Regions from separate parts of the Ktedonobacter sp. SOSP1-52 genome, predicted to be linked through region 1. Evidence: a T-box and tRNA genes for the amino acid it is inferred to sense, from the RefSeq annotation. Region 1 holds a T-box; the other holds one or more tRNA genes.
The links. A T-box is a leader RNA that pairs with one kind of tRNA and senses whether it is charged. The one in region 1 lies ahead of pheS (phenylalanine--tRNA ligase subunit alpha), so its partner is inferred to be a tRNA-Phe.
Positions count from the first base shown of each region.

Region 2: it encodes a tRNA-Phe, which carries the amino acid that the T-box ahead of pheS (phenylalanine--tRNA ligase subunit alpha) is inferred to sense. The anticodon was not compared.

Region 1 covers NZ_BNJH01000002.1:2,364,879-2,380,311, reverse strand. Annotated here, with positions in the region: gene JMJ16_RS25670 (choice-of-anchor D domain-containing protein) at 1-170, opposite strand, end outside; gene JMJ16_RS25665 (carboxypeptidase regulatory-like domain-containing protein) at 419-3,901, opposite strand; gene pheT (phenylalanine--tRNA ligase subunit beta) at 4,264-6,801, opposite strand; gene pheS (phenylalanine--tRNA ligase subunit alpha) at 6,928-7,974, opposite strand; T-box leader at 8,018-8,336, opposite strand; gene JMJ16_RS25650 (ATP-binding cassette domain-containing protein) at 8,410-9,447, opposite strand; gene JMJ16_RS25645 (ABC transporter ATP-binding protein) at 9,735-10,613, shown strand; gene JMJ16_RS25640 (ABC transporter permease) at 10,637-11,761, shown strand; tRNA gene JMJ16_RS25635 (tRNA-Pro) at 11,984-12,057, shown strand; gene JMJ16_RS56120 (hypothetical protein) at 12,187-12,315, shown strand; gene JMJ16_RS25630 (class I SAM-dependent methyltransferase) at 12,461-13,525, opposite strand; gene JMJ16_RS25625 (UbiA family prenyltransferase) at 13,609-14,487, opposite strand; gene JMJ16_RS25620 (anti-sigma factor) at 14,690-15,274, opposite strand; gene JMJ16_RS25615 (RNA polymerase sigma factor) at 15,277-15,433, opposite strand, start outside.
Region 2 covers NZ_BNJH01000004.1:514,470-529,902, forward strand. Annotated here, with positions in the region: gene JMJ16_RS37400 (uroporphyrinogen decarboxylase family protein) at 483-1,469, opposite strand; gene JMJ16_RS37405 (response regulator transcription factor) at 1,503-2,225, opposite strand; gene JMJ16_RS37410 (cell wall metabolism sensor histidine kinase WalK) at 2,225-3,940, opposite strand; gene trmD (tRNA (guanosine(37)-N1)-methyltransferase TrmD) at 4,261-5,013, shown strand; gene JMJ16_RS37420 (DNA translocase FtsK) at 5,214-8,372, opposite strand; gene JMJ16_RS37425 (hypothetical protein) at 8,510-9,937, opposite strand; gene JMJ16_RS37430 (ribonuclease J) at 10,087-11,748, opposite strand; tRNA gene JMJ16_RS37435 (tRNA-Phe) at 12,193-12,265, shown strand; gene JMJ16_RS57515 (CPCC family cysteine-rich protein) at 12,955-13,191, shown strand; gene JMJ16_RS37445 (hypothetical protein) at 13,222-13,761, shown strand; gene JMJ16_RS37450 (hypothetical protein) at 14,271-15,433, shown strand, end outside.

The DNA.
Region 1 (15,433 bases):
AGTGATGGCTTCTGGGTATGTGGTTGCCTGGCCCCCGAACGACGCGAGGGGCGATCAAAAGCATAGCCGCAACGGCTACAAACCTGGGCATCGGCGCGCTGTAGTTTTTTTGCATTGTGGGCAGCGTATGGTATCCATCCCTGTATATATTTCAGGAGAAGTGAGCGCAATTCCTACTTCTCCCGCCTCCAATCATGTTTTAAAAAGATAGATGAGTTTCTATAAAATGTTGTTGCTATTCAATAAACGTATAGCTCGGGGAATTCTCAAGGATTGAGATACTCTTTTGTGATTTTGAAAAGTAGATGGGGCTTTGTGTGGTGTTTTATGTTGTATTGTATCACAATGTGTCGTAAGTGAGGCTATGTGGATGAAAGGGGCGGGCAAATTGCCCGCCCCTTTCATCACATAAAAATCGCTAGGGCGTGATCGCTGGTGGTGCCTGGACGGCCACGCCCGAAGTATCGCCATTGATAGTGACTGCCATGCTGCTGGTGTGCTGGACGTTTTGCGCGTCGGCACCGCTTACCGCCAGGGTATAGCTGCCAATGGGAATATTGCTAAAGTTGAAATTCCCTGAGCTATCGGCGGTTGTGGTCGCAATGACCCCGCTGCTCGTTGACAAGGTGACCGTGGCATTGGGCAGGGGTTCAGGTGTTGCGCATTGACTATCCGCGCAGGCAACAGCACTTCCACTTAGCTTATAGCCCGTGATTGTCAGTGTTACAGCGATCTGAACAGGGCTGCCGACAACGTTTGCGCCGCCGCTCCCGCTGGCGGAAAGCGTGATAGTTCCCTTGTATGTTCCCGGTGGTAGCGAGCCAGGGCTGGTAGTAACAGCCAGGGTGCTGCCACTGCCAATGTCGCTGCCATTGCCACCTGTCGAGAGCCAGCCACTACTCCCGCTGTCAATGCTAGCCGTCCAGTTGACGGGGCGAACGCAGGTACCAGTTGTTTGCAGGCTAACGTTCTGGCTGGCGATGGCCTGATTTTGTGAACCCGTGAAGGAGAGACTATCAGATGCCACCTGTAGGCTACAGGGAGGTTGCACCGTCAGTGTGACGGTAAAGGACTGCGGGCTGCCCTGGGCACTGGTATTTGTGCTCTCCGTGGCATCGATATTGACCTGTGCTCTATACACGCCAGGATCCAGTCCCGCGATAGAGGGCGATACACTGAGCATAGCAGTCGCGTTACTAGCGGTGAAGGTGCCCTTATTTGCAGAGAGTGCCAACCAGGAAGTGTTTCCGCTGATGGAGGCATTCCAGGTCAGGGGCCAGCTACAATTCCCGCTGGCGGAAAGGGTAATCGCTTGGGCAGTTGGGGAGCTTCCTCCCTGGATGGCATTAAACGCGAGTGCGCTCTGAGATGGCTGTGCCAGCGTACAGGGTGGAGCAACGGTCAGCGTTACCGTGATTGTTTGTGGGCTACCGGGCGTAGCATGATTGGCGTTATCGCTGCCATTAATTACCACCTGTCCCACATAGGTTCCGGGCGAGAGATTGCTGGGATCAATATTGATAATGACCTGCCCTGTCTGGCCGGGCGCGATGGTACTGCCCGTAGGTGAGGTACCAAGCCAGGAGTAGGCCAGATTATTAATATTTGTGCGCCAACTCAATGGACTATGGCCCGTATTTGTCAGGGTCACAGCCTGTCCCGCGGGTATGCCTTTGCCCTGGGTGGTTGAAAAATTGAGACTGAGTGGTGAGGCACTCAATATTGGCGCTATTGGTGTTGGAGGTGCCTGTACACTCAGATCAACCGACATCGAAAGGCTACTATTCCCCGCCACAACCGAGACGAGGCCCGTATAATGTCCCGCATTCAAGTTATGGGGATTGACGCCGATGGCTACGGTTGCCCCTGTCATATTATTGACGGTGCCACTATTGGGCGTAATGCTGATCCAATTGTTCGGGCTGCTGGCGTGCCAACCAATCGTGCCTGGACAATTGGTGCCAGACTTCAAGAACAGTGTCTGGTCGCTTGGATGGTTGAGTCCTGCGACGGTCACAAAGCTCATAGCGGGTGTGCTGGCAGTCACCGTACATTGTGGCTTAACGGTCAGGGCAACAGCCACGCTTTGCGGACTATTGATGGCCGTATGTCCATCGCTGGCGCTGAACGAGAGTGTATTGAGATAGGTTCCGGCAAGCAGTTTGCGGCTATCAATATCCAGTGGCACGGTGCTGGTGTCATGTGGCGCAACAATACCTGTGTCCTGGCGTGTTTTTAACCAGTTGAAATGCGGATCAAGCTCATGTAAGTAGGCATTCTGTCCATTGTCGACTGGCTGATTGCCTGAAATGGTCCAGTAGAGTGATTGGGCTCCAGGATTGGTGATCATTAGCGCCTGGGGTGAGGAGCCACTATTGCCATCAACGGTATTATAGTTAAGCACCACGGGTGTTACCTGCAAGACGGCGCCAGGGTAGGGAGGAAGTGCGTGCACCTCCATAGTCACCCTGGCCGTCTGAGGTTCCCCCACATTTGAGGCAAAGGTCAGAGTGCCAGTATAGGACCCGGGTTTGAGGTCGGCGCGCTGGATGCCAACCAGCAAGGTCTGCTGGCTACTAAATGCACCTTGCGTAGGCGTGACCTGGAGCCAGGATTGATCGCTACTGACGGTCCAACTAATATTGCCACTCCCCGAGTTATGCAGGGTAAGTGGTTGAAGTGTGTTAGCTCCCTGGTAGGCTCCTCCCATATCCAACTGCTTTGTATCTAGCAGGAAATGAGAGGGGCGTGTTGGACCTTCGGTAACATGGAGCGTCGTGCTGGCAATATAACGTGTATTGATATCCTCGGCCTGTACCAGGTGAAAGCCCGGTTCCCAGCTTGTATCAATATTGACTTTGATATCCACACTGCCATCATCACCAACGGCGACGAGCGTGCGGTCGATATTAATACGGATGGGCTCTCCAATGTCATGCGTCAGGTAGAGCATGGCATGAGGCCGGAAGTGATGTATGGAGAGCGTGATACTCTGTCCATACGAGGCGGTCGGAGTCGAAAGCGTCAGGGTTGGAATGCCACCAGATCCCTGGTTATTATTGCGAGAACCCAGAAATGAGAAAGAGACCAGCAGGCTATCAAACGCGAGTGAGAGCAAGATCAGAGCTGCCGCACAAATGAGGAAGAGACGCAAGCGCTGTTTATTCTGAAGAAGCGGTGTGACCAGTTTGGGTATTGGAAACGAAGGAATATGACCCTCAGCGATAGCTCTACGCACATCTTCCTGCTCAATCCGCTGTGCCGCCGCTGGATCAAGTTGACGCGCCAGCAGTGGATCTCCTGCGTCCGCCCATTTATCGTCCTCATTCTCCTCGTTTTCATGCTCGGGCAGCCAGGGCCAGAAGTCAGGTAGTGGCAGGCTGTTCTCCAGTATATCCCGCCGCGCGGCAGCCTTCTCCGGGCTTGCTGTATTGGTGAGCGTCCCGACGCCCGCAGGCTGGGTTGCCTCGTTTTGTGCAGCCTGGCCCACGCTTGGATGGGGTGTGCTCTCGCGCTCAACGTCTACGGTGATCTCTTTGAACGGAGAGAGGCGCGAGGAGCGGCGTAAACGTGGCTCTTTATGTTCAGTGGCTTGTAATAGGCGTGCGGCATCGCTTAAGTTATCGACCATATGACTGGAGGTATCGGTCGCTGGAGAAACTGGCGGAACCGTCTCCTCTGCGCTGAAATGAGTCGCATACTCTGGATCAGGAGCAAATGGATCTATCTCGGGAAGAGTTATTTCTCCCGTGATATCGGGCATGGTTATAAAGGCGCTCTCTGCCTGGGTCGAGGCAGGATGCGCGCCAGGTTCTTCTGGAGATGACCAGGCGGAGAGGCATTCTTCACAGTAGACGGCATGATCTGGGCAAGCCCTGCCGCAATGTCTGCATTTACTCATTATGTACTCTTTACCTATAAATACTCCACTGCCACATATCAACACAGCAAAAAACAGCAAAAAAGAGAGGAGTGAGGCGAGAGCTGGCCCCCAGTAGTGCTTCGCTCCTTAAGAAAAGGCTTTGAAAATATGGCACAAAGTACGCAAGCTATAGTACGCTGCACTGAAATAAACGTTCCAGATGCAGATTTTTCACATCCACTTAACGCGTATAGGAGCATTTGGGCACAGATATATAATTAAAAGGCGTGAGTAAAAATAAAAACTGCTTCTATGCGTTATTATTCCGGGTTACGAGTGTGATGTGCTCTGGCTGCCGAAGGCAGCCAGAGCACATCACACTCGTAACCCGGAATTTTGATTTACTGGCGCAGGTCTGCTCCAAACTCCTCGTGGAGACCGCGAATGATGCGCTCCTGGGCCTCATTTGCCTCGGTATCTTTGAGCGTTCTCTCCTGAGATTGATAGACCAGGGTATAGGTGAGGTTCTTCTTGCCTGCTGGGATGGGGTCACCCGTATACAGGTCGAAGAGCGTCACGGCGCGCAAGAGTTCACCACCGAGGCGCTGAATGGCGTCTTGCATATGCTGCGCAGGTACCTGCTCATCAACGATGAGGGCCAGGTCGCGCGTCAGTTCCTGGTGGCGCGAGATGGGCGCGTAGGTAATACGCACTGGAACCGCGTTGTAGAGTTGCTCCAGGTCGATCTCGCACAGGTAGGCACGCTGTGGTAGATCATAGTGCTGCTGCACCAGCGGGTGCACCTCGCCAAGGACCCCCACCGGGCTGAAGACCTCTGTTCCATCCGCTGTCTGGCGTGGCAGCTCAAGTAGAGCACAGCGTCCAGGATGGAAGGTTGGATGCTGCGTTGGCGTGAAGCGATAGCGCCCAATCTTCAAGCCCGCGAGCAGCGTTTCAATGGTCCCCTTGAGATCATAGAAGTCTGCCGGGCGCGCCAGCTCTGGAATCCAGGTAATCTCCGCGGGTCCACTGAGCGCGATACCCACCGCACGGCGCTCGTCTGGTTGCTGCGAGGCTGAGGCACCAGGCAGGTAGCGCCGCCCGATCTCGAAGAAGCGCAGGCCTGCTTTATTACGTTTGCTATTCTCCTGAACTGTCTCCAGCAGGCTGCTCATCAGCGTCAGGCGCATGCACTCCATATCGCTGCTGAGCGAGTTGGCCAGCACGACCGCGGGAATTGAGTGTGGATCGAAGGTCGCCACAGCCTGCGTGCCATTGCTCTTTACGGGTGCCTGCTCACTTGCGCCATTCGTCGCGCGTGGTGCCTGGAGCAGGTAGCGTACTGACTCCTCGTCGGCGTTGGAGAGCAGTTTGACCATGCGTGCGCGGCTGGTGAGCGAATAGGTGATCGTCTCATTGAGATTGGCATTGACCAGGAGCGTGCGCAACTCCTGCTCGCGCGCGAACCAGGTATCCTCCAGGCGCTCGGGCAGGGGGCCAATTGGAATGGTGCTGGGAATCTTGTTATAGCCAATGAGGCGAATAACCTCTTCAACCAGGTCAGCGCTCTCCTCAATATCATTGCGGTGTGTGGGAACGCTCACGCGCATGCCATCGCCCTGTTCATCGAATTGCACGCCGAAGCCCAGCGCGCTTAAGGTCGTCTCAACCTCCGAATGCGTGACCTTCATCGAGGTCAGCCACTCGATATCGGCGAGTGAGAAGCGCAAGGTGCGCGGCTCGACCGGGGCTGGATACTGATCCGCGATGCCGGGATTGATGGTCGCGCTCGCCAGCTCCACGAGCAGTTGGCAGGCCCGATTCGCGCCCAGCGTGGTCAGGCTTGGATCGATGCCCTTCTCAAAGCGGCTAGAGGCATCGGTGCGCAGGCCAAGTTTAGTTGAGGTACGGCGCACGCTGGACCCCAGGAAATTGGCCGATTCTAGCAGTATCGTTTGCGTCGCGTCATTGACCTCACTCTTCGCTCCGCCCATAACGCCAGCGATGGCTGTGGGACCCTGGGGATCGGTGATGAGCAGCATCTCTGGTGTTAGCTTGCGCTCAACATCATCGAGGGTCTTAAGCTTCTCGCTTTCCTGGGCGCGGCGTACGATGATGTGATGCTCTGGAACCAGGTCATAGTCGAAGGCATGAAGCGGCTGCCCCAGCTCTAGCATGACATAGTTTGTAATATCAACCACGTTACTGATCGGGCGCATGCCAGCGGCGAGCAGGCGGCGTCCCATCCAGCTGGGAGAAGGACCCAGCTTGACGTTGCTGATGATACGTGCGCTATAGCGAGGGCAGAGCTTTTCGTCTTCCACCGTGATGCGTACCAGGTCCGAAGCGGGTGTGCCCTGCTCCGCGAAATGTGGCTGAGGCATCCGCAACGGCTGATTGGTCAGGGCCGCGACCTCGCGGGCGATACCGATAATCGACGAGAGGTCGCCGCGATGGGCCTTGATGGAGAACTCTAGCACGACCTCGCCCAGCAAGTCGGAGAGCTTCAGGCCCAGTGGAGTGTCCTCGTCGAGGATATAGATGCCGCTGTGATCGTTGCCCATTCCCAATTCGCGCGGAGAACAGAGCATGCCTTGAGAGACATAGCCCATTTTCTTCGTCTCGCGGATCTCCAGGTCGCCAACCTGTGCGCCCGCCAGCGCCAGGGGAACTTTATCGCCCAGTTTGATGTTGGGTGCGCCACAGATGACGTTCAGCTCCTGCGTGCCGGTGTTTACGCGCGTATAGTTCAGGTGGTCGGAGGTCTCCACTTTCTCCAGGTGGATAATCTGGGCGGTAATAATCTTATCGCCCCACTCCTTGCCAATATAATCAATTGTCTCGACCTCGAGTCCGGCCATGGTCAGTGTATGCGCCAGTTCCTCGGGAGACATGGTGATGTCAACGTAGTCCTTGAGCCAACTTAAAGGTACTCGCATGTAGATGGAACTCCTTGTCTGGTTTCGAATGCTGCTGGATCTTATTCCGAAACCCAACGTCACTTGCGTGACTGGCGCTTCCCCTATTCGGGGACAAACGCGCTCAGGGTTTTCGGATCAGAGGTGCTAGAACTGGCGCAAGAAGCGCAGGTCATTGCCGGAGAAGAGGCGAATATCATTGACGTTGTACTGGAGCATAGCGATACGCTCCACGCCCATGCCGAAGGCAAAGCCGCGATATTTCGCGGGATCATAGCCAACCTCACGCAGCACCTTTGGATGCACCATGCCGGAACCAAGGATCTCCAGCCAGCCGGTATATTTACAGACGCGGCAGCCCGTGCCATTGCAGGAGGCGCAGCTAATGTCGACCTCGGCGCTGGGCTCGGTGAAGGGGAAGTAGCTGCCACGGAAGCGCAGATGCCGCTCAGGGCCGAACATCTCATGCGCGAAGCGCTCAAGGACACCCTTCAGATCGGCCATGGTGCAGTGCTCATCGATCAGCAGACCCTCGATCTGATGGAACATGGCCTCGTGCGAGACATCAATATTCTCGTTGCGGTAGACCTTACCGGGTACGAGGACGCGCACGGGTGGCTGTTGCTGCTTCATTGTGCGAATCTGCATCGGCGAGGTCTGGGTACGCAGCAGAATCTCGCCGGGCGAGACCCAGAAGGTATCCTGCATATCGCGGGCCGGGTGATCCTCAGGGACGTTAAGTGCCTGGAAATTATAATAATCGGTCTCGATCTCCGGACCCTGTACGATCTGGAAGCCCATCTTCATGAAGATAGCGCTCACGTCCTGGATGGTACGCGAGAGGGGATGCATATGTCCAGCGGGCAGTGTGCGCCCGGGGAGTGTCACATCAATGCGCTCCTGCTCCAGCGTTTGCAGCATCTCGCGCTGTTTGAGCTCTTCGCGCTTGGCCTTTAATTCCTGCTCAAGGGTCGACTTGACGGCATTGATCTTCTGCCCAACCACGGGGCGCTCCTCTTTCGAGAGCTTGGGCATCACGGCAGAGAGATTTTTAAGTTCGCCGCGGTTGCGACCCAGGTAGCGAGTATCCCACTCATCAAGCTGGGCAGAGGTGGTAATGCTCGCCAGTTCTGCGATGGCCTGCTCACGTAACTGTTCCAGTTGTGTGAGTAAGTCCTCAAGTTGTCCAATCATAGCGGTAAAGTTCCTCCAAAAAAACAAAAAACCGACATTCGTCAACAGGGACGAAGTTGTCGGCAAAATTCTGCACGTTCGCGCTAGAATAGCAAGCTCCGCGGTACCACCCGTTTTGAATTATGGTCGCCAGGTACAACACCTGGAGGGTAATTGTGCGCTACCATAAATCCACTCGGTTTGTCCTGTAACGGGGACCGCCGGGGCTATCTACTTACGCCTGCCAGGTTATGAAGGCAGAGTTTCAACAGCCAGCTCTGGGGTGAACTTCGGTGCAGGTCTTCTGCGAAAGGGCTTCCAGTCGGTGACCCCTTCTCCCTGTGCATACTCGCTACACGTACTCTCCCCATCATCGCCTTTTTTACACTTTTCAACTCATGTAATAGTGTACCAGATTTAGGCTGGAAAGTCTAGACTTTTGCATCGTCTAATGACCTAATAGCCCAGCAGTGCCTGCAACTCCTTCTCACTCTGTTTACTAAGAGGAATCATCGTCTCTTGTGCGTCATTCAATAGGAGGGTATAGCTATTGCGCGTAAATTGGATGACGGCTTTGATATGTTGCAGGTTGACAAGATAGGCGCGATGAGCCTTGAAGAAGCCGCGCCCCAGGAGGCGTTGCTCCAACTCTTGCAGCGTCAGATTGGTTGTGGCCTCCTCGCTAGCCGTGCGCAGATAAATCTTGCCATCGCGGCTGGTGGCGTAGAGAATCTCGCCGGGATCAAAGAGGATAACACGGTCCTCCTTGCGTGCCGGGACCTTGTAGGGGACAAGACGCTCTGGAACAGCTGAGCCTTCCTCGGCAACCTCTGAGGATGCAGTGGGCGCGGGCGCCTCATTGCGGCGACAGTCAATAACGCGTCCGCCTCCTAACTCCACAATATGCGTGCAGAACTTGCCCGCCCAGGAGAGATCCTCGCACGTCAGCAGGATGGCTGCACCCTCCTGGGCTTTCTGCTTCAGCAGGCGCGCGAAAAGATTTTGGGCCTCCAGGTCGGTACGCAGCGTTGGATGGTCGAGGAGCAGAAAGCCCGGATTTCCCATAAGCAAACGCGCGAATGCCACGCGGCGCCGGGCTGAGGGCGTGAGTTTGGCGACGCTTTTGCGCGCCTGGTCGCTCAGTTCAACTTGGGCCAGCACGTGCTCAATGCTCTCTTTGGGGAGATGGTGCAGGTTGCGGTACAGGTTCAAATTATCGTAGACCGAGAGACGCTCATAGAGCAGATCCTCCTCAAAGAAGACGGCGATATGCTGGCGTATCTGGGAATTGCGGTAGATATCTACTCCCTCCAGTTCCACGCGGCCCCCGCTGGGGGGAAGCACGCCAGCCAGTGTGCGTAAGAGCAGCGTTTTACCACTGCCAACGGGACCCGCAACAGCATAGATATCTCCCCCTTCAATTTGAAGATCTTCGATATCGAGCGCATGATGGTTATCTAACATCTTGTGCAGACGGTGTACACGTATGAGCATCGTCTCTTCCCTCGCCAGGTGCTTGCTATGAGGTCTCTAACGGTTGGAGCGGAATAGCGCCGCAGCTATTGTAGCACAGCCGTTTGCTTCACCCAACCGTTTCTCTGCTCCACTCAGCGTTTTTGTCGCTCATTCAGGGGCAGAATTGCTCCTGTTAGCGGCAAATATACTCCACTGGACCAGAATTTATAGCACGAGTATTTTTGCCATGTTACAGTTTGGACAGATCAAGTTCGCGAGGCGAACACGAGAACATGCAAGCCTTGAAGAGTGAGAGATAGAAGATTATGGATACAAGGGATATCATGATAGAGGCGTGTGAGCTGAGCCGTATATTTGGCAAGAAGCTCGCCGTGGATGGTGTGAGCTTAAGTGCGCGCCGGGGCGAGATCTTTGGTCTATTAGGGCCTAATGGCGCAGGCAAAACCACGACCATACGTATATTGACGGGTCAGATTGAGCCGAGCGGTGGCGAGGCACGTGTGGCAGGCTATGATGTTGTGCGCCAGCGTCGCGAACTGAAGCAGGTTATAGGTGTCGTCTTTGAGGAGCAGAATCTCTACGAACGCCTTTCGGCACGCCTGAATCTGGAGGTCTCCTGCTGGCTGTATGGCCTTCCCAAAACGCGTGTCGACGAGGTCCTGGACCTGGTCAGGCTACGCGACCGGGCCAAAGACCCCGTACGTACCTTTTCTAACGGTATGAAGCAGCGGGTGATGATCGCGCGGGCCTTGCTGCATCGTCCACGCGTCCTCTTTCTGGACGAGCCAAGTCGTGGACTGGACCCCATCGCGGCACGCGAGGTACGCCAGGCGGTGCGCGAACTCTGCCAGGAGGGGATGACAATCCTCCTGACGACACACCTGATGGAGGAGGCCGACCAGCTCTGTCACCGCGTGGCTTTTATCAATAACGGGCATATCGTGGCCAATGATACACCTCGTAACCTGAAACTGGCGCACGGTGAACCCACGCTAACGGTCACCCTGTCTCAAACAGGCCAGGATGAACAATCGCTTCAAGAGCAGGAGCTATCGCTTACTAATCCAGCCGATCAGGCACAACTGGAGACATGGATGCGCGAGGGACTCGTGCGCGCCATCCACTCCAATGAAGCCTCGCTGGAAGATGTTTTTATCCAGATCGCTGGCGTACGCCCGGCCTAAGACTCAAGCAAGTGGTGATAAATATGAATCTGCGTTCAACACTGGCTATCGCGCGCAAAGACGCGCTTGACATAATCCTCAATAAAACAACACTTTTTGCCTTGCTCACGCCGCTCTTTATCGCGTTGCTCTATGCCCTGTTTCTAGTGGTGTTTGGCCAGCATAATACAGAGATCCTGGTTTATAACCCCGGTAACTCGCAGGTGGAGCGAGCCGTCAGTAGCTACTTCGATAAAGCCAAAGTCACACATGTCAACTCCTCGCAGGAGGTGACAGCGGCCTTTGGTCCAGATGGAAGTCACAAAGACTCACCGTATGCCGCCGGCCTCATCATTCCCAACAACTTTGAGCAGCAGATTGCGCAAGGTCAGAAGCCGGAAGTGACTCTCTACATGAATAACGACCAGGGAGCGGGAAGCCAGGAGCGAGGCGCGCTCGCCAGCATCATTACCGCCTATGTGACTACGCTTAAAGATCCCCATCCACTCGACCTGAAAATGGCCATGATCAATCCACCTAAATCAGAGATCGCCGTGGAGGATATATTACAATCCATGTTCGGCGCGCTTGGCTTGCTCATGTCGTTTATCACAGGCATCTCTGTTGTTTCTTCCCTGCTGGTGGAAGAAAAGGAGAAGAAGACACTGCGTATGCTCATGGTCTCACCAGCCACCTTTACGGATGTCATTATGGCGAAGCTCCTGGTGGGCCTGGGGTACCAGCTCCTGCTCTCCATCGTCGTTGCCTTGACGCTGCAAACGCTGACTGGCAATGTTCCCCTCCTGCTGGTTTTTATTCTCCTGGGCTCATGCCTGGCGCTCGCTTTCGGGCTCCTCGCGGGCTGCATCTTCCAGACCAATAATGCCGTGGGTGTCTTTAACGGTGTCGGCTCAATGTTCTTTTTTGTTCCCGGCTTCTTCGCGGGAGGGGTTATGGGCAGCCTGTTACAGGATACGCCCGCGACCCAGGTCATGAAATTTGTCCCCACATACTACCTGAGCGACGGCATCTTTAAAGCCCTGAACAATCAAGGCTGGAACGCCTCCATCCTTCTGGATGCTGGCATACTCCTGGGGAGTATTGCCGTCCTCTTCGCCCTCGCAGCCTGGCTCCTCCGCAGGCAGGCCAGCGTCGTCGCCCTAATCTAAGTAAGAGATTCTAGAGGGCCTACAAACCCGTCTCAGGTAATGTAGCTGATGACAGGCTGCCGGCGTTGCCGGCAGCCTGTCATCAGCTACATTACCCCTTTTGAGCGCCGCAGGCGCGAAAAGGCCATCCAGGAATCAACTTTGACGCTACCAGGAAAAAAACGCCAAAAGGGGTTGACGAACTACAAATCCTTCTGCTATAATTATGACGTTCCAAGAAAACGGGGTGTAGCGCAGCCCGGTAGCGCACTTCAATGGGGTTGAAGTGGTCGGAGGTTCAAATCCTCTCACCCCGACTAAGGTAAAGAAGAGGAGTCCTTTTGATAAAGGGCTCCTCTTCTTTTGTTATGTTAGCCTCTAAAAAGCTCTAGTTAAATGGTTGAGGGCACATATTCAACCACATCATGACTAAGGAGGCGGGTATCATGACGGAGAAGGACGTAAAAAGCAAAAAGAACAGCCGAAAACCGAAACCTGCAATGCCAGTCAAAAAAGCCATTGAGATTTCTATGAAGCAGTTTGCCAAAGAACTTGAATACCTCAAAGATCGTTAATACTAAGGTAAAGACGAGGAGCCAGCTAACAAGCTGGCTCCTCGTCTTTTGTTATTTAATACATCTCTTTGTCTCTTAAATCTGAAATACCTTGTAAATGTAACAACAGTGTAGCAACGCGCTATTTTGTCTTTCTTCTCAAGGTTTACTGCTTCACTGCTGTAATCAGGGAGGCGCCCGGGGTGAGCAGGCGGTAGCTGCGTACCTGGTGCATGCCAGCCTCCTCTAGCCAGGCTTTGACGGTCGCGAAGGGGTAGCAGGTGCCGCCGCAGGTGGTCATGGTCAGAGCCATGAATTGCACCATGAGCGAGGCCAGGCGGGAGCCATGGGTCTGGTCGGTGACCTGGTCGACGAAGACGAGCATCCCTCCAGGACGCAGGGTCTGAACTACCTTGCGCAAAATAGCCTGGTTGAGGTCGGGTTGGAGCAGGTGCGCGATATGGAAGTAGAGCGCGACATCAAAGGGCTCGGCAAAGAGCGTTGAGAAGTCATCCTTGACGATATCCCCACAGACAAAGTGCATGCGCTCCTCCAGGTGCATGTGCTTGGCGGTACGCTCACCCGCCTCCAGTCCTGGCTTGATATCGAGGATGGTAGCCTGAAGGTCAGGATATTTTCGGCAGAAGAGCGCGCTATAGGCGGCGTGGGAGCCTCCCACATCCAGGAGTCGTGTCGAGTCCTGGGGAAGTCGTATATGGCGGATGATCTCGCTGCCAAGGGCCGTGGCAAGCGAGGCCAGTCCTGCGTAGTGGCGCGCTAGCATGGCCTTCATCTCGGGCGAACTGGCGTCTTCCTCGTAGGGCATACGCATGGCCTGACTATTGGTGTGGATGACTTCATCGATATGTTCCCAGATATTGACGATATCGGGGCTGTGCACCACGTAGGGGGCGATACTGACGGGCGAGTCACTGGTGAGCCAGCGCTGGCTCATCCGGCTATTAGCATAGAGACCTCGGCGCTCACGCAGGTAGCCCGCCGAGACCAGGAGGTTGAGGAGCAGCTTGATTCCCTGGGGGTGGCAGTGCAGACTCTCGGCCAACTCTTCGGCACTCTGCCGTCTCTGGCTCAGGCTATCAAAGAGACCCAGCTCGCAGGCAGTTACCAGCATCTTGGCGATTCCAGGCGCGAGCGGCGTATCAAAAAGCGGCGTGGGCAGAATGTTAAAGCGCGAGAGCAGCGCTTCCAGTGGGGTTAAACGCAACGGCATAAGATAATATCTCCTCACCTGATAGAAGCTTTTAAGCTGAGCATTCAGCCTTGAGTCGCATGCAAGTTTTTTTGAGTTCTATTTTAAGCCAGCAGGGCCGCTACGATCCACCCTCCGCCGAGAAGCAGGCAGGTAAGTACGACCAGGTAGAAATAGCCCTTACGTGTTACACGTGGTTTGCCTGGTCCTGAATACAGGCTGAGTGCGAGAATGAGTAGACCTCCCACCAGCAGGATTGAGAGTAGTAAACCAGGAAGGGCGGGTACCAGGCCTGTATACCAGAGGAGGGCCATTAAACATCCTCCCAGCGCCAGTAGCAGCGGGCAGGTCCAGAACGTCCCGCGTAGCCCCAGGAAGACCGCCAGAGTACGCGCGTGACCGGCGGCATCCTCTTCCAGGTCCGGCAGTGAGTTTGCGAGGTTGAGGACGACGCCCAGCAGGGCTGCGATGGGAACTAGCCAGTAGAGTAGCGGTAGAAAGTGGCCCATCGCTACAAAGGCGTAGATGGGAATGAGAGGAATGGCCAGCGCGAAGACGATGCCACTGAAAGGTGTAGACTTTAAGCCCAGGTTATAAGCCTGCCCAAACGCCAGGTAGAGAAGCGAGATCAGGAGCGCTGGCATGTTGATTGGTAGCAGGAGCAGGAGCATCAGCAGCATGAGTCCTATACCAAAGGTCAGGGCCTCTCCAGGACGTACAAGACCCTGCACCAGGGGCTTGTTTTTCTTGCCCGCGGCATCCAGGTGGCGATCACAATAGTCATTGAGGACAGCGATTGAGCACTGCATAGCCGTATGGGCCGCGATCGCTAAGAGAATGAGTAGCCAGTTAAAGTGAGGCCACGCGGCCAGCAGAAGAAAAATGGTCACGGCAATGGCATGAAAGAGAACCGGCAGGGGATGACAGAGCTGTACAAGGCCCCGTGTGATGGCCAGGGGGCGGCGCTTTTTTACGATCTCCATGAAAATATCGACATCCTTTCATGCAAGTAGGGTGTATCGCTGGCATCGAAGCGTAGGCAGCACATGTTATCTATGGGTTATTAGGAAGAACGCCAGGGAAAACCGATATTGGTTGATAGGATGGTATGTGGATAAGCAAGATCGCTTCATGGCGTGTAGAAGGCGAGATCTCTGGGAGCAGAGCGCCAGGCTCCCAGAGGCGTTACCAGACGGGCAAGCGATCTTGGACAGCCTTAAACCAGATGGTGCGTACCTCATTCCCGGCGGCCATAAGTGTAATCCAGACTCCAAGAGCGGTACCGGCAATCCAAAAGATCAGCATCAATGTACTGCTGTTAATGCTTAATAACTGGTTCCAGGCGTTGACGAAGGCGTAGGAAAGTGCGTCATGCCCATTAGCAAGGGGAAGCAGGGCGCGTAGCGATGGTTGCCCCAGGAAAAAGCCAAGCGTGGCGACAGTAGCCAGGAACAGGACGGTGAGAAGCTCGGAGAGCGATATGCGCAAGGGGAAAAAGTTTGATTCAGAGCGCCGAAGCTCTTCCTGGCGTGCCTGTTCAACCTGTTGAACTGAACGCGCGACCCGGAACATAATATTCTGCGTCAGATTGGCGGGTTCAATGACCTGTTGCATTGAGTAGAATGACTGCTCGACCAGCTCGAGATAGCGTAAGTGTTCGCGGCACGCGGAACAAGACGAGAGGTGTGTTTCGAGCGGGCGCAACTTTGCCAATGGCAGGCGTTTATCAACGTACAGCTGGATATAAAATGCAGCTTTGGCACAGTGCATATTCAACCTCTCGTTCTCCAATCTTGTTCAAAGGCCTGTATACGTTCTTTCAACAGGCTGCGGGCGCGAAAGAGATGTGTTTTGATGGTGCCGATAGGCATGCGCAAAATGTCAGCCATCTCTTCGTAGGTCATATCCTGCAGATGACGTAGCACAAGT
Region 2 (15,433 bases), on a different contig from region 1:
CTGGTAGCACACTCTATCTTCCTATTCAGTTCGTCATCATTGACTATTTCGCGCTATACACGCCCATACCTCATGACAACCCAGGCGTATCTCGCTAGCTTCTCTATCGTAGACGAATATCGAATACACTATACAACATTTTTTCCATCCTGCCCCGTCCTTAGCCATCCTTGGCGATTAGAGCGGATCACGCAAGAGCGCTACTCACGTACGCGCCTACAAAGGCGGCTCTCCCATCAGTAGGAACCCGCTTTAGCGCCTACAAAGGCGATTAATCGCCTGTAGGCCCAGCCCAAAAACGCCTCTGTCTGCACCATCGTGAGGCAAACACGCCTCCTCAAAAAGCAGGCTTACGCCGCACTGCCATAAATGGCATTTGGATGCGCTAAAGCGGGTCCCTACCGAAATGGAGTGCATCCATTTTGCGGTTAAAATTATGTGTGAGTATAGCGAATGCGCTTCAGAGTGTCAAGCAGGATAACTCAAGATAACACGCGGCGTAATGCATTGAGGCTCTTCGTCGGCACGTCGGGGGTGAGAGAACCTCCGGGCGCGAGCAGTAGATGCTTTCCGCCCGTGGCTTCAAGCGCACTACCAACCTCGTCCTGCACCTGGCTGGGGCTGGCGCCCTTCTGGAAGGCTCTCTGGCTCAAGCCACCCATGACAACTTTCCCTGAGCGGCGCTGCCCATCGCGCAAGTCGGGATTCCCACTCGCCTCGCTGGCCCAGTTGATGGCATGAATGGGATAGCTCACCAGCAGGTCAAAATGGATGTTCGCGCCACTATTATGGAGCGCCGTACACTTGCTGCGACTCTTCAGTGCGTCGAGAATCTCCTGGTCATACTGCTCGCCAAATTCACGATACTTGTCGGCGGTCAACTGCTCGGTGCTGGCCCAGCCATTGGTTTCATAATAAATACCATGCGCGCCCTGCTCCAGGCAGGCAATCGCAAACGAGGTAATCGTTTCAGAGATAACACGGAGCGCGGCATGCATGGCATTTCGATCCTCGCGCATCGTCAGAAGCACCTGTTCGCTCCCACCCACCAGAATCTGCGCCACCGCCAGGGGCGAGAAGACAGTCTCCAGAAAGTAGGCTTCAAAGCCCAACGCGTGGTTGATCAGTTGTAGTGCTAAAAGTTGCTCACCCAGCGCGCCCTGGTCAGGCTCGATGTGCCGTAGGCGCTTCCAATCGGAGGAGCCACGAATGGGCGTGGCCTCCAACACAGGCGGCATATACTTCTCCGTGGACGGCTTATAGCGCGCTTTCCAGCCTTCCACAATATAGCTCGATCGTGGCGTGACCTTGACATAATCCCAGTCATAGCGGCTATAGCTCTCCAGAGTGGCCTCGGCCAACGTCTGGGCGCTGCCTTCACGCTGGTAATCATGCCACCAGGCGCTCACCGGAACCCGGTCAACCGCCTCACCGCGTAGCACGGCTTCAACACGTTCCTTCTTATTCATGCTAGCTTCTTGATCCTTTCTCTGATGCGAGATCTACTGATTGTCTAGCTCTTTGAAGCGGTATCCAATACCACGTTCCGTGAGTATATATTTAGGATGGGCTGGATCTTCCTCTAGTTTCTGGCGCAAATAGGTGATGTAGAGACGTAAATAGTGGGCCTCGTCGCGATACTCTCGCCCCCAGACCTTTGAGAGCAGGGTCTCGTGCGTCATCAGCCGCCCCGCATTGCTCACCAGGTGATAGAGAAGACGGTACTCCGTTGGCCGCAAGACGACCTTCTTGCCGCGCACCATGACCTCGCGACGCGCGAAGTCTATTTGCAGGTCTTCGTCGACCACGATCTCGGTCTTGCGCGCCGGGGGGGACATGAGCGAGCGGCGCAGCAGGGCGCGAATACGCGAGAGTAGTTCGGGTGGGCTGAAGGGCTTGGCGATATAGTCATCGGCTCCCAGGTCCAGCCCGCGAATCTTATCTTGCTCGCTCTGGCGCACCGTCAGCATCACCACAGGCACGGTCGAGACCTCGCGAATGGCTTTTAAGGTCTCGAAGCCGTCCATCTCTGGCATCATGACATCCAGGACTACCAGGTCAGGCAGGTGCTCGCGTAGCTGATCAAGCGCCTCCAAGCCATTACTGGCCTCGATAACGCGGTAGTGCTCCATTTCCAGGTTCATACGCACAAAGTCGCGGATGCGTGGCTCGTCATCCACAATTAAAATGGTCATATCACGCTGGTCGAAAACTTCATTCTCCATCAAAACACCACCATCGGTAACTGTGCCTGCTTCTCGCGCGGCAGGCTAAACGAAAACGTTGACCCCTGACGCAGGGTACTCTCTACCCAGATCCGGCCCCCGTGAGCCTCCACGATGGCACGGCAGATGTAGAGGCCTAGACCCGTGCCTGGAGTGGACTGCGCCAGGGGATTGCCAATGCGGCGAAAACGCTTAAAAATCTGCTCCTGGTCGCGTAGTGAGATCCCCATGCCCATATCGCGTACGCTCACAATGACCTCGTTGCTGGTAGCACGCGCGGAAATGGTAATCTTAAGCTGGCCCGACGAATATTTGATCGCGTTATCCAGCAAATTTTGTAACACTTCTTCAATACGCTCGCGATCCGCCATGACACTCGGCAGGTCAGGCGATATCTCAAGCGTGGCCTGCAAGTCGGCGTAGCGAATCTGCAAGCGCCTGACGACTGTCTCGATCAGTGGCTCCAGATCCAGGGGCGCAATCTCCATCTGGAGGCCATTGGCCTGGATACGCGAGGCATACAGCAGGTTCCCCACCAGCTTATTTAAGCGGTCGGCCTCCTCTTCAATCGCAACCAACCGCGTCTGCAAGGCCTGGGGCGCGAGACGACTCCCAATACGCGCCAGGGTCGAGGCATAGCCCTTGATGATGGCAATGGGCGTCTGTAGCTCATGCGAGACCACGGAGATAAAGGTCGAGCGCTGCTCCTCCTGCTCGCGCTCCAGCGTGATATCATGCACCGTGAGAAAGCCATTGAGCAATTCCCCACGCGCTGAACGAACACAGGAGGCAGTTACACGCACATCGACGGGCAGGCCATCACGCGTGGTAAAAATCATCTCGCGGTTGACGACACGCTGGCCCGCGAAGGCTTGCAAGATTGGCGATTCCTGCAAGCTTAGTTCATTGCCCTGCCGGTCGCGAGGACGCAGTGCCGAGAAATATAATTCCCCCAATACCTCGCTTTCGCGCCACCCGGTCAACTTCTCCATGGCGGGATTAAAATCAATGATCCTTAGCGCGCTATCGACGGTCAGGAGGCCCTCGGTGCTATAGCGAAAGATGGAAGCCAGGCGCTCCTGCTCGCTCACCAGGGCCTGTGCCTTAAAGGCACAACGCAGGGACGCGGCCAGTTGCACAATAAACATGTGCAGAGTGGCGTTCTCCTCGCCTCCCTCTTCCGCGTCGGAGTCATACGTACGCTTCCCCTGGCGCGCCCCAATCTTCTCTTCATGCACTTCAAAGCATGAGCGGGTACCGGTGGGGCGAAGAAAGTGCAGTGTCCCCAGCGGGCCTGCCGCATCAAAGACGGCGAGTGAGCAAACCTCTAGCTCGTGCCAGGACGCGTCCCTCTCCGGGCCTGGTGAAGGTGCTGCCTCAGACTCATGCGACTCACCGCTGGCGTCATGCGTGCCGTTACTCTCCACCTGCTCCTCACCATACACCCTCCTGGCCCAGGCAGGCTCCAGAATCTCTATCACCATGGGGTGGCGCGAGGTAGGCTGCAAACCCTCCTGAACGCGCTGTAATAGATCAGGAGGCACCTCCGGGCGCAGATGATAGGCGATATACTCAACGTTTCGCTGTGGATCAAAGGCCTCATTGGAGATGACAAAGACACCAGCATCGCTTCCTAGCAGTTGTATAGCGCTTCCAACCAGAAGAGTTACTTGGTCGTGCAGATCTTCGGACTGATGCGATTGAGACCAGGACATAGGAATAATAGACTCCACTCGACGTTTGATCTGGCAGATGTACGGGCTGGCCGGTTGAAAACCAGGAGTTCGTTAGAAGGTTAAAATTGCTTCTGTCAGTGTAGCACACCTCCTGGCAGAAAGAAAGATACTCTTTATGCGCACCTCCTGCTTTCTTGTCTTTTTTCCCCTCACTTGATATACTTTTCTCTCAATACAGATCACCACTGCGTGGCTCACTGGGGTATTAGGATGTGTTGGTGGGCTGGCGGAGCCAGCCCACCAACACATCCTAATACCCCCTGGAGACATACTGCTTCATTAACGACCGGAATATTATCATGCATTTTGATATTTTTACCCTCTTCCCTGGCATGTTTCAGGGGCCATTAACTGAGAGCATTCTCAAGCGCGCCCAGGACCGTGAGCTGCTGAGCGTGGCGCTCCACAACATTCGTAATGCCACAACGGATAAGCATCATGTCGTGGATGATTATCCCTATGGTGGTGGCGCTGGCATGGTCATGAAGCCAGATCCCATCTTTAACGCCATTGAGGCGGTCCACCAGGGCGGTCCCATCATCTACCTGACGCCCCAGGGGCGCCTCTTTAACCAGCAGATCGCGCAGGACCTGGCACAGGAGTCGCGCATCACATTGCTGTGTGGGCACTACGAGGGCATCGATGAGCGCGTGATCCAGCACCTTGTCACCGATGAAATCTCGATTGGCGATTATGTGCTCACAGGGGGCGAACTTGCGGCCATGATCGTTGTTGACGCGGTGAGTCGCCTCTTGCCCGGCGTTCTTGCCGAAGGCTCAACCACTGAGGAGTCGCACTCCAGCCATATGCTGGAATATCCTCACTACACACGCCCGCCCGAGTTCCGTGGCTGGCGCGTGCCCGATGTCCTGCTCTCGGGACACCACGAGCAGATCGCGCGCTGGCGCCGCAAGGAGGCCCTGAAGAAGACGCGCCTGCGCCGCCCCGACCTTTACGCCCAACTCGACCTCACTAGCAAGCAAGATAAAAAACTGCTCAGGGAAATGGACGAAGAGGAGCGCGACAACCAATCCGGTAGGGACCAGCTTTAGCGCGTCCGAACGCCATTTATGGCAGTTCGGCGTAAGCCAAATTTTTGTTGTGGAACGAAGCGACTCATCAAGCGAGATATGGAAGGGAACAATTTGGGCTGCGCCCACAGGCGATGAATCGCCTTCGGACGCGCTAAAGTTGGTCCCTACCGAGTATTTGACGCCTTTTCGCACAATAGACAGTCTCATTCCACCACGCATTACTCTTCTTGGCGCCCTGCTGCTATATTACGTTTTGCGGCCTGCTGGCGGAGGAAGTCGTTACGGGCACGCTCTTCGGCGGCGATATCCTCTGCGACATCGGCCAGTGAGTCGCCAGACTCATCGGCGTGATGATGCGATCCACCACCATTGCTGCTATCCAGAATCTCTCGTGCACGCCCTCCTGGCTCGAACTGGCCGATAATGCCTCTATCCTCCAGCAGGTCGATCAGGCGGGCCGCGCGTGAATAGCCGATGCGCAGGCGGCGCTGGAGCAGCGAGATGGAGGCACGTCCATACTCACGCACAATCTCCTCGGCGCGGTCAAGCAGCTCGTCATCCAGTTCCACGTCATCGGAGTTTGGCTCATCCTTGATCTCCCAGCCCGGCTCAACCACCTGGTGCGCAGGTGCGGCAACTGGATCCTCAGCGCCCTCATTAGCGATAGCCTGGGCCTGCTTGCTCCAGTATTCCACCAGGCGCTCCACTTCCTCATCAGCCAGGAAGGCCCCCTGAATGCGCTCAGGGCGTCCTGCATCCGCCGGAAGATAGAGCATATCGCCGCGTCCCAGCAGGCGCTCAGCACCGCCCATATCGATAATCGTGCGCGAGTCCACGGCGGAGCTGACCATGAAGGAGATACGCGTGGGAATATTCGCCTTGATCAGGCCGGTGATGACATCCACCGAGGGGCGCTGCGTCGCGATAACCAGGTGAATACCGGTCGCGCGCGCTAGCTGCGCCAGGCGACATATCATGGACTCCACCTCTTCGGGGGCGGCCATCATCAGGTCGGCCAGCTCATCGATAATGATCACGATTGCCGGGAGATTATTCAGCGAGGTGTCGCCATTGGCGATGCGCTCGCGGCGCATCTTGCGGTAACCGTCCAGGTTACGCACGCCCAGTTGAGAGAAGAGGCGATAGCGCCGCTCCATCTCATTGATGGCGTTCTTTAAGAGCGGCACCACCTTATCGACATCAATAACCACGGGCGAGAGCAGGTGCGGAATCCCATTGTACAGGCTCAGCTCAACCATTTTGGGGTCAACCATCAGCATGCGTACATCATCGGGCGTGGCCTGCGTCAGGATGCTGGCGATAATCGTATTGATACAGACGCTCTTGCCAGCTCCAGTCGCGCCCGCGATCAGCAGGTGCGGCATACGCGCCAGGTCACCCAGGCGCACCTGACCGGCAACGTCCTTGCCCAGGCCAATAGAGAGCTTGGACTTCCCCTTCGCGGCGAGATACTCTTTGCTCTCCAGCACCTCGCGCAGGGTCACCATGCGACTGTTCTTGTTAGGGACCTCCACACCGACGTAGGGGCGGCCAGGGACGGGTGCCTCCATACGAATCGTTTTGGCTTCGAGCACCAGGGCCAGGTCGTTTTGCAGGGCCATAATGCGGCTCACACGCGTGCGCGTCTCATAAACGATATTCCCGGCGGCATCGAGCGCGGGAATCATCCTGCCGGTTTTGTCGTCCTTGATCATCGAGGCCTTGCCGGTGGGCCGAATACCGAAACGAATCACGGTAGGCCCAATGCTGATATCCTCCGGGCGCACCTCGGCATTGACATGGAAGCTGTGCAGGGTTTCCTGAATCAGGCGCGCCAGTTCAGCCGTGTCGTCGCCATAGGCCTGGAGCTTGGTCTCTTCGGCATTATTGAGCAGTGTGTTCTCTGGCAGTTTCCAGCGCGAGATCACGTTCGGCATGACCTGGGATGGAACATTCTTCGCGCCCTTAGGAATTTTGGGGACGGCCTCTGCCCCTGGCAGATTTATCGCCTGCTGCTCCTGGCGCTTGCCCAAGCGGGGATTGGGCGCGAGCGGCTCCATACGGCTGTTCGCGATCTCTTCGCCACGTTTTGCGCCTGCGCGCCGCGCCTGGCTTTCATTGAAGGGCAGTTCCTGCTGGTTAGCGCCGCGCACCGAGTTGGCATAGCCCCTGGCGTCGAGCGCCGGGGGAACCTTGAGGTCCCGGCGTGGCACGGAGCCAACGTGGTGCTTATGAATATTGATATCGTTGCGCGGGTCATCGTCTTCGTCATCAAAGCCGAAGTCCTGCTCAAACTCAACATTCTCATCATCCTCTTCGTCCTCATATTGCTGAGGAGGAGCGGAGCGCCTCTTGGCGGCCATCACGATCTGCTGTACTGCCTCGCGGTCATTGGGGATCGTTGGCGTCTCGTCGATCTCCTCCTCTTCCTCCTCATCATCCTGAGGCCCAATCTTAATACCGGCGCTGCGGCCAAAGCGACTGAAGCGCGGGCGCTGTCCCAGGAAGGCGGAGATCCGCCGCCTCTCGCTCAGCTCCATCTCATCAGACTCACCTGCACGCGGTAGGGGATCAGCGACCAGGCGCTGGAAGAAACCCACGACAAGCAGAACATGGCCAAAGGTGATACGGAAGGTAAGGATAATAGCTAAGATAAGCAGGCCAATTAGTCCTACGTGTGCGACCGCAGTCGGCCAGCCCAGGAGCGGCAACGCCAGCAGGTCGGCCAGCACGCCCGCCTTGCCATAGCCCAGCAGCAAGCGACTCTCCACGAGGAGCAAGAGCCAGATAACGACCAGTCCCCAGACCATAGAGAGGCGCACCAAGCGTTCATTGCGCAAGCCTTCCATTAAGTGAGCGGCGGCGAAGAGCACCAGCCCGATGGAGAGCGGATAGGCCGACCAGCCAAAGAAGACGAGAAAGAACTGGTTAATATTGCGCAGAACGGGAACCTTACTAAAGAAGGTCAGCGAGCCAAAGAGGAGCAGAGAAAGCACCAACAGCACACTACTAAATACCCGCTGGCGCTGGTGTGCCTCCAACGAGGCCCATTTCTGCTGCGCCCACTGAAGAAAGCGCGTATCGCTAGTGGCAGGAGGGGGAGCGGCAGAGCGAGGAGACGCGCCCGGACGACTAGAGGCCGCGCCCTTCTTGCGCGCCCCCGACACGGATGCTCCACGACCCGAACGTGAAGGCGAAGACGAAGCGCTGGCACGCGTACGCGGAGTCTGCCCCTGGCGCGAAGAGGGAAGGTTCGTGCGCTGCTCCATTTGAGCCTTCTGTACGCTTTGCGAACCAACCGCGCCCGCGGCGCTACTCACGCGCGAAGTGCCGCTTACCTGGCTCTTCGCCTCTTTTTTCGAGCTACTACCAGCCATAATGAGGTTCCCTCCTGAGTGCATAACGTCGGAGACACCCGTTATGATAGCGCAGATGTTCAAAAGAAGCAAGTAGCAGAACAGGAGTTTTTCCCGCCTGATGAGGTTGTGGTGCTGCATGCAGCACCACAACCTCATCAGGCGGGAAGGACACTTCCCTGCCAGAGCTGCATGGAACCGGTGCGCAGGGCCAGGAAGAGTGTCTTGCCATCGGGGGTCCATTGCAGCACGCTGGAGGCGATCAGGTCCGCCGCCTCATCGTTATGATCACTCACGGAGACACCATACACACGCCAGAGCGCGCCCGTATTGGCATTATAGAGCGAGAGACGCTCTCCTTGATGATCATACACTGCCAGCACCTGGCCATCGGACCGCCAGGCAAACGTCTTCGTCTCCAGACCTTTAGATTGGGAACGCAGAAGCATCTCGAGAGCTTTATCATGCACCGGCAGGACCGGCAATTGATCCAGTGAGGCTCCCTTCAACACATCCGGCGCTAAGGGCGCTTGCCCGGGTAGGCTTATACGCGCTTGCCAGTAGAGGATAGCCATGTAGCGCCCATCACTCGACCAGCTCACGCAGGAGGCATTCCAGACATACTGCCTCTCCGGCGTCGTATCCAAGACCTGGACCTTTCCAGGCTGCCAGAAAGTAAAGGGCTCTCCACTATGCACACTTCCCACATCTATACCAGAGAGCGTACCTGCTGGCGGATGTACCAGGTGCCCTTGCCTATCCCATTGTAAGCCAGTATTGGCGCTGGTCTCCAGCACGCGCTCAGCTTGCGGAACCTGGATGCCCTTCAGCACATCCCAGACCAGGCCCAGTTCCATAAAGCTCGAAGGAGATGCGGCACTGGACTCGTCAGTGGCGAGGTAGATATGCGTTTGTTTCGGCAGATCGAGCACATACAGGCCCGCCAGCGTCCTGAGCGTCCCTACAAACATCGAGTTCCTGGGTGTCAGAGCCAGTTGGAAGGCGCAAATCACCTTCTTGCTATCAGGTGACCAGCTCACAGTAAGGTAGTAGATATCGCTCACATCCTCCGTCCTCAATTGCTGCTTATGAACGATATCGAGAATCGCGTTAGCGAGGGCAAACTGGCCCAGGAGACGCTTCGAGTGTGCGTCAAAGAGTTTGAGTCTGGCATTACCAGTGCGCCCCTCGATACGAGAGAGCGAGGGCAGATAACAATAATCACGCTCCATGACCGCGATCACCTCTTTATTGGGGGCCAGTTCGGCATCATTGATGCATGACTCACCCATATCCAGGGTATTTGCGGAAGTGATGGGTGGCTGAGGCACGAATTTGCTAGCGAACCAGGACCAGCTTCCGCTGGTCAGGAGCAACGCCACCAGCCCCACACAGAAGACCGCCGTTACAAAAGGCACTTGCACGCGCCGCCTCCGCCACAGTGGAAGAGGCTCGCGCGACTCCGGCGAGGCGGTCTTCTCCCGCGATGGCAGTGAACTCTTCCAGACATCTTCCGGATCATTCTCGAAATCGCCCAGGTCGACGACCTCCAACTCCATATCATCATCGTCTTCGTACGGCTTCATGCCCCATTGCCTTTCACTGCGCGCCGCGCTATTTTCCTACTTACTACTATAACACGCAAAACAGCGCCAAACCGTACAAAGCCTGTGCACAAAAACGCACATAAAAATGGGTCTGGGCGAATGCCTAGACCCATTTTTATGTGCGTTTTTTAAACTTCCATGACGACCGGCAAGATCATGGGACGGCGGCGCGTCTTCTCATAGAGATATTCGCTCAACGTGCTCTTGATCTTGTCCTTCACAAAGGACCAGTCGGAGCTATGGCCGTTCAGGCCACTGAGAGAGTCAATCACACGCTCGCGAGCGCTCGTCAGTAACTCCTCGGCATCGCGCATGTAGACAAAGCCACGCGTCACGATGTCGGGGCCCGCGATAGGCTGACCAGTCTCCTTATCGACGGTGAGCACCGCCATCAGGATACCATCCTGCGACAGCACCTTGCGGTCACGCAAGACAATCTGACCCACGTCACCCACGCTCAAGCCATCAACATAGACATTCCCTGAGGTGGTATGTCCAACCATCTCGATGCGCTCCTGCGTCAGCTCAATGATATCGCCATCCTCAGCAACCACGATGTGCTCCTCAGGAGTACCCAGCGAATAGGCCAGCTTCGCGTGCAGGATCAACTGGCGATACTCGCCGTGAACGGGGAGGAAGAACTTCGGACGCAGCAGACTCAGCATCAGCTTCAACTCTTCCTGCGCGGCGTGTCCGGAGACATGCACATTGGAGAGGCCCTGGTAGAAGACCTCGGCCCCCTGGCGGAAGAGGCTATTAATTGTGCGATGCACCATCTTCTCATTGCCCGGCACCGGAGTCGCGGAGAGAATGACCGTGTCCGCTTCCTGAATGCGCACCAAGCGATGATCCTCGTTCGCGATACGTGTCAGAGCCGATGTTGGCTCACCCTGGCTTCCTGTACAGATGATCACCACCTGCCCGGGATTGAACTTATTGATGTCCTCGGCGCGAATCAACATACCCTTCGGCACACGCAGGTAGCCAAGCTCAATGGCCATCTGCACATTGTTGACCATGCTGCGCCCAACCAGGGCCACAAAGCGCTCATAGCGCTCCGCCGTATCCACCACCTGCTGCACACGCGAGATCAGCGAGGCAAAGGTTGCCACGATCACGCGCCCAGGCGCATTGGCGAAAATCTTGTCCAGCGAGTCATTGATGACGCGCTCGGAGGGCGTATAACCGGGAGACTCAACGCGCGTGCTATCGCCCATCATGAGCAGCACACCCTGATTGCCCAGTTCTCCCAATTTACCAAGATCGGCGGGCTTGCCATCAACGGGGGTATAGTCGAACTTATAGTCGCCCGTATGCACAACAGTACCGATGGGCGTGCGAATGACAATGCCAATCGCATCGGGAATGCTATGGTTGACGCGGAAGAACTCAATCCCACAACTTCCCAGTTCCAGCTTATCCTCAGGGGAGATCACGTTAATGATCGTCTTCTCAAGCAGCCTATGCTCTTTCAGCTTCACCTGAATCAACCCCTGCGTCAGGCGGGTCGCGTAAATGGGGGGAAAGTCAAGCATTGGCAAGACGTAGGGGAGGCTACCAACATGGTCTTCATGTCCGTGCGTAATGAGTATTCCACGTATACGGTGCTTCTTATCAGCCAGATAGCTCGTATCAGGGATCACCAGATCCACGCCAAACATCTCGTCATCTGGAAACATCACCCCCACATCTACGATCAGGATGTCATCACCATACTCGATGACCATCATGTTCTTACCAATCTCGCCCAAGCCACCCAGGGGCACCACTCGAATTTTATCCTTCGTCAATGTATAAAGGACCTCCTAATGAACTATATGTGTATCACGATGTGACAAACGTATCTCTTTTGTGTTGTATATATCTTCACTCCTGCATCCGCCACAGGAGGTAAAGGCAAAATAAGTTATATTATTCCATTTGACAGTGTAGCATAGCAGGTCATAAAACACAAGCAAGGGGTAAGGGCCTAGAACCGTGCCGCCCCACATCGCCCCCCAACCATAAAATGATGTTATGTTTCACTATCGGCAAATCTATAGCTTTTCTCTACTTACTATAACAAACGAAAGAGGTAAAAGCATCCCCAGGCAACCCAAAAGGGCAGATATACGTGTCATCATCCGCAAAGGGAGGCGCGCTCCACCGCAAGCGAACCAATTTTTGCGCGCCGCCAAAAAAAGTCGCCAAAGGGGCTTGACGGTTCGCAAGAGACATGCTATATTATGTCCTGCGCCAAGGTAGCTCAGTCGGTAGAGCACAGCACTGAAAATGCTGGTGTCGCCGGTTCGATCCCGGCCCTTGGCACTCTTAAAGAAGAGGCCCGCGTGCAAGAGCTTGCACGCGGGCCTCTTCTTTGTTCTCATATGCTCGTGACAGCAAAACTGACAGCAACCAGCATCCCCAACCACTACCCATGCCGGTTTATGCGCCTATTTATGCCGATCCGCCCCTTTATTTCGTCGTTGCTCCACCAACCAGATAGATAGGAAGGCTAACAACACAAACGGGCTTCACTTTTCTCTACTTGATACGTTTAGCTAGAGAGAGTTATTAAGATAAAGGAGTCAAGCCACGTATGCAGCAATTCATGATACGCCCCTGTCCTGAGTGTGGGGGCCAACGTATTCCAACGGCCATCGAGTATGGTTTTCACTCATATCCTTTTCGTGTGTTTCCAATGGTACAAAATTCTAAAAACGGCAAATGGTCCGCAGATCAAGCCATAAACACGCCTCTGTCCGCTCTTACTTGTATCAACTGCGGCTATACAGCCTGGTATGCCTCCGAACCAAAGGATCTTATACCACAAAAGTAAGTTTACAAAAAAATTAGGGGCACAGTCACTTATCCTGCGCCCCGGGAGCAGACATTGACAGAATTACGCAGAGAACAAGAACGCATCAAGCAAAGAAACAAAGAAATACAAGAGCTATGCTTTGTTCGCGACACGGGGGAAAGGATATAGTCTGATTTTCGCTCCCAGAAGAGAGGGAGTGCAATATAGATGCCCATGTTGCTACTATAAAACACTGGATAGCAGGGGAGGCTATGATATTTGCCCTGTCTGCTTTTGGGAAGATGATGGACAAGATGATCATGGAGCAGACATGATTTTTGGTGGACCCAATTGGCTAAGTTTGACGGAGGCGCGAGATAATTTCTGGAAGATTGGCGCTTGCAAAGAAGAAGCTTTCAAATTTACTCGTCCTCCACTTCCAGAAGAAGAGTAAGCTTTCATAGCTTGATACAAGAGAATACCTATGAAGAAGAGGCGCGATACACATAACCCTCTGCCTAACCAATGGCTCTTTACCTGCCCTATTAAGATGCCAACAAGCACCATTGCTGTTATATTGGGCATGACTCAGAGTGGTATCACAGAAGTCGACGCGCACACGTGGCAGGGTGAATGGGATATGGCCAACGCCTTTGTGCGCGAATATGGTTATGATGAGCCCATCCTCTCTGAATTTCGTGAAGGGCACAAAGTAAACTGGGATGCCCCGGAAGACTGGATGTTTACCCGTGCATACATCAATAACTCAACACCACTAGCGCCTAATAGCAACTTTGTGGGCGAGCTTCTGGTTATTCGTCGGGTTCGACCAGGGCAAGAAAAAATACTGGCGTTTGTTGCCAGTATGGTCGCGGCTCACGTGAAATGGGAAAGCAAACGCCATCATCCTGATCCTGTGCTAGCCATACGCCCCCTGGCCCTGGTACTGGAAGGTTGGGAAACATCACTCCTGACCTATAGCAAAACTGAAACCTGGGTAGTCAATGCGTGGGCAGAACAATAAGGGAATAAAATCATGAGAGCAGGTTGGAGATGGCCCAGCGGCCCCGCTGCTCCTTCGGCACATGAAACTGATTGACCGACGTAAATGACATAAAGGAGCGCTCGAAGGGGTTTTCAGAGGTCATAGTTTTTTCTCCTCCCAACACATCAACCACACTGCCTATCAGGAGCTTGAAAAACAATGTGTACAGGGGTTCTTTAACTTGACGAGGCTGTAATTGCAGGTCGTAATTTCTACAAAGACAATACGAAGGAATAACAATAGATGATAACTTTAAAATGATTATATGTCCACTATTTATAAATAAAAGCGCTTTTTTTCAAGTTAAAATGCGCATATAGAAAAAATTGAAAGTGGGCACGTGTTTCTGCTATGCTATGTCAGGTAGAGTTATTGTTTGCCAACTTTATAAAGCAGACGTGCGATAAGACCCGACGCTGCGTTGGGCAGCAACCAAAGACCAATCTTTTACATACAAATCCAGTATTTTTCTGAGCAAGGACTTTAGCGTGAAAACGACCAGAACAGAACGCCTCGCCCTTCTTCAACATCAGATTGAGCGCCTCGAAGCTCGTCGCGCCAGACGTGAACTAAAATCAAACTACTTCGCCTGGCAGCAGGTCATGGCGCTGTTGCTTGGCTTTGTGATTAGCTTCGTGCTGCTCGCGATCTTTCGCCCGCTGGGTGTGCTAGCCATCCTGGGCGCCATAGCGTACTTCTACTATTCTCGCAAGCAACAGGTGGCCTACAGCGATAGCGCGCTCAAACTAAAAAACCTGGTACAGTTCTATGAGACGCAGGTGGCCCGCGCTACGCTGGACTGGGAGCATATTCCCGCTGTGCCAGCCAGGAGCGAGCAATCAGATCATCCCTTTGAGAACGACCTGGATATCTCGGGCGAGTATTCGCTGCACCAGTTGCTTAATACAGCTTTCTCTCATGAGGGTTCGCTGCATCTGCGCAAGTGGCTTTTGCAGCGCGAGCCAGACCTGGAGACCATTCAGCAGCGCCAGGCCCTGGTGCGCGAACTGACCACACAGACGCGCTTTCGCCACAAGCTGGCCTTTCACTCGCTCTACACAACGCGCTACATGAGCGAACTCTTTGATGCCAAACGCATCCTGCTCTGGCTGGCCCAGGATGACGCGCCGCGTCCGCCACGCTATAAGTTACTCGTCCCCTGCGTCTTGACGGTGATCCTACTCGCATCGCTCCTGCTCTACGCGCTGGGAATACTTCCCGTGATGGTCCCTCTGGTCTCGCTGCTGGTAAGTGTGTCCTGGTCGCTCTTTACTATGCGCGACCGCCTGGCTCTCTTCGCGGACGCCTCTTTTATCAGCCAGAGCTTCGCGCAATTGGGGGATATCTTTGGCTACCTGGAGCACTATCCCTATCAGGAGGGTTCGCGCCTGCAAGAGCTATGCGCGCCCTTCGCGCAGGAGAAAGCCCAGGGTCCTACACACCTCCTGACACGCCTACGTCGCCTGGCACGCATGGCCTCGTTCTCACAGGACCAGGTGGGGGCGCTCTTCCTGAATGCCATCCTGCCGTGGGACGCTTATATCGCGGACCAGCTGGCCCTCTCCAAACAAGTCGCCATTACTAACCTGCCTCAGTGGCTCTCGGCCTGGTTTGAGCTGGAGGCGCTCTGCTCATTGGCAAATTTCGCTTA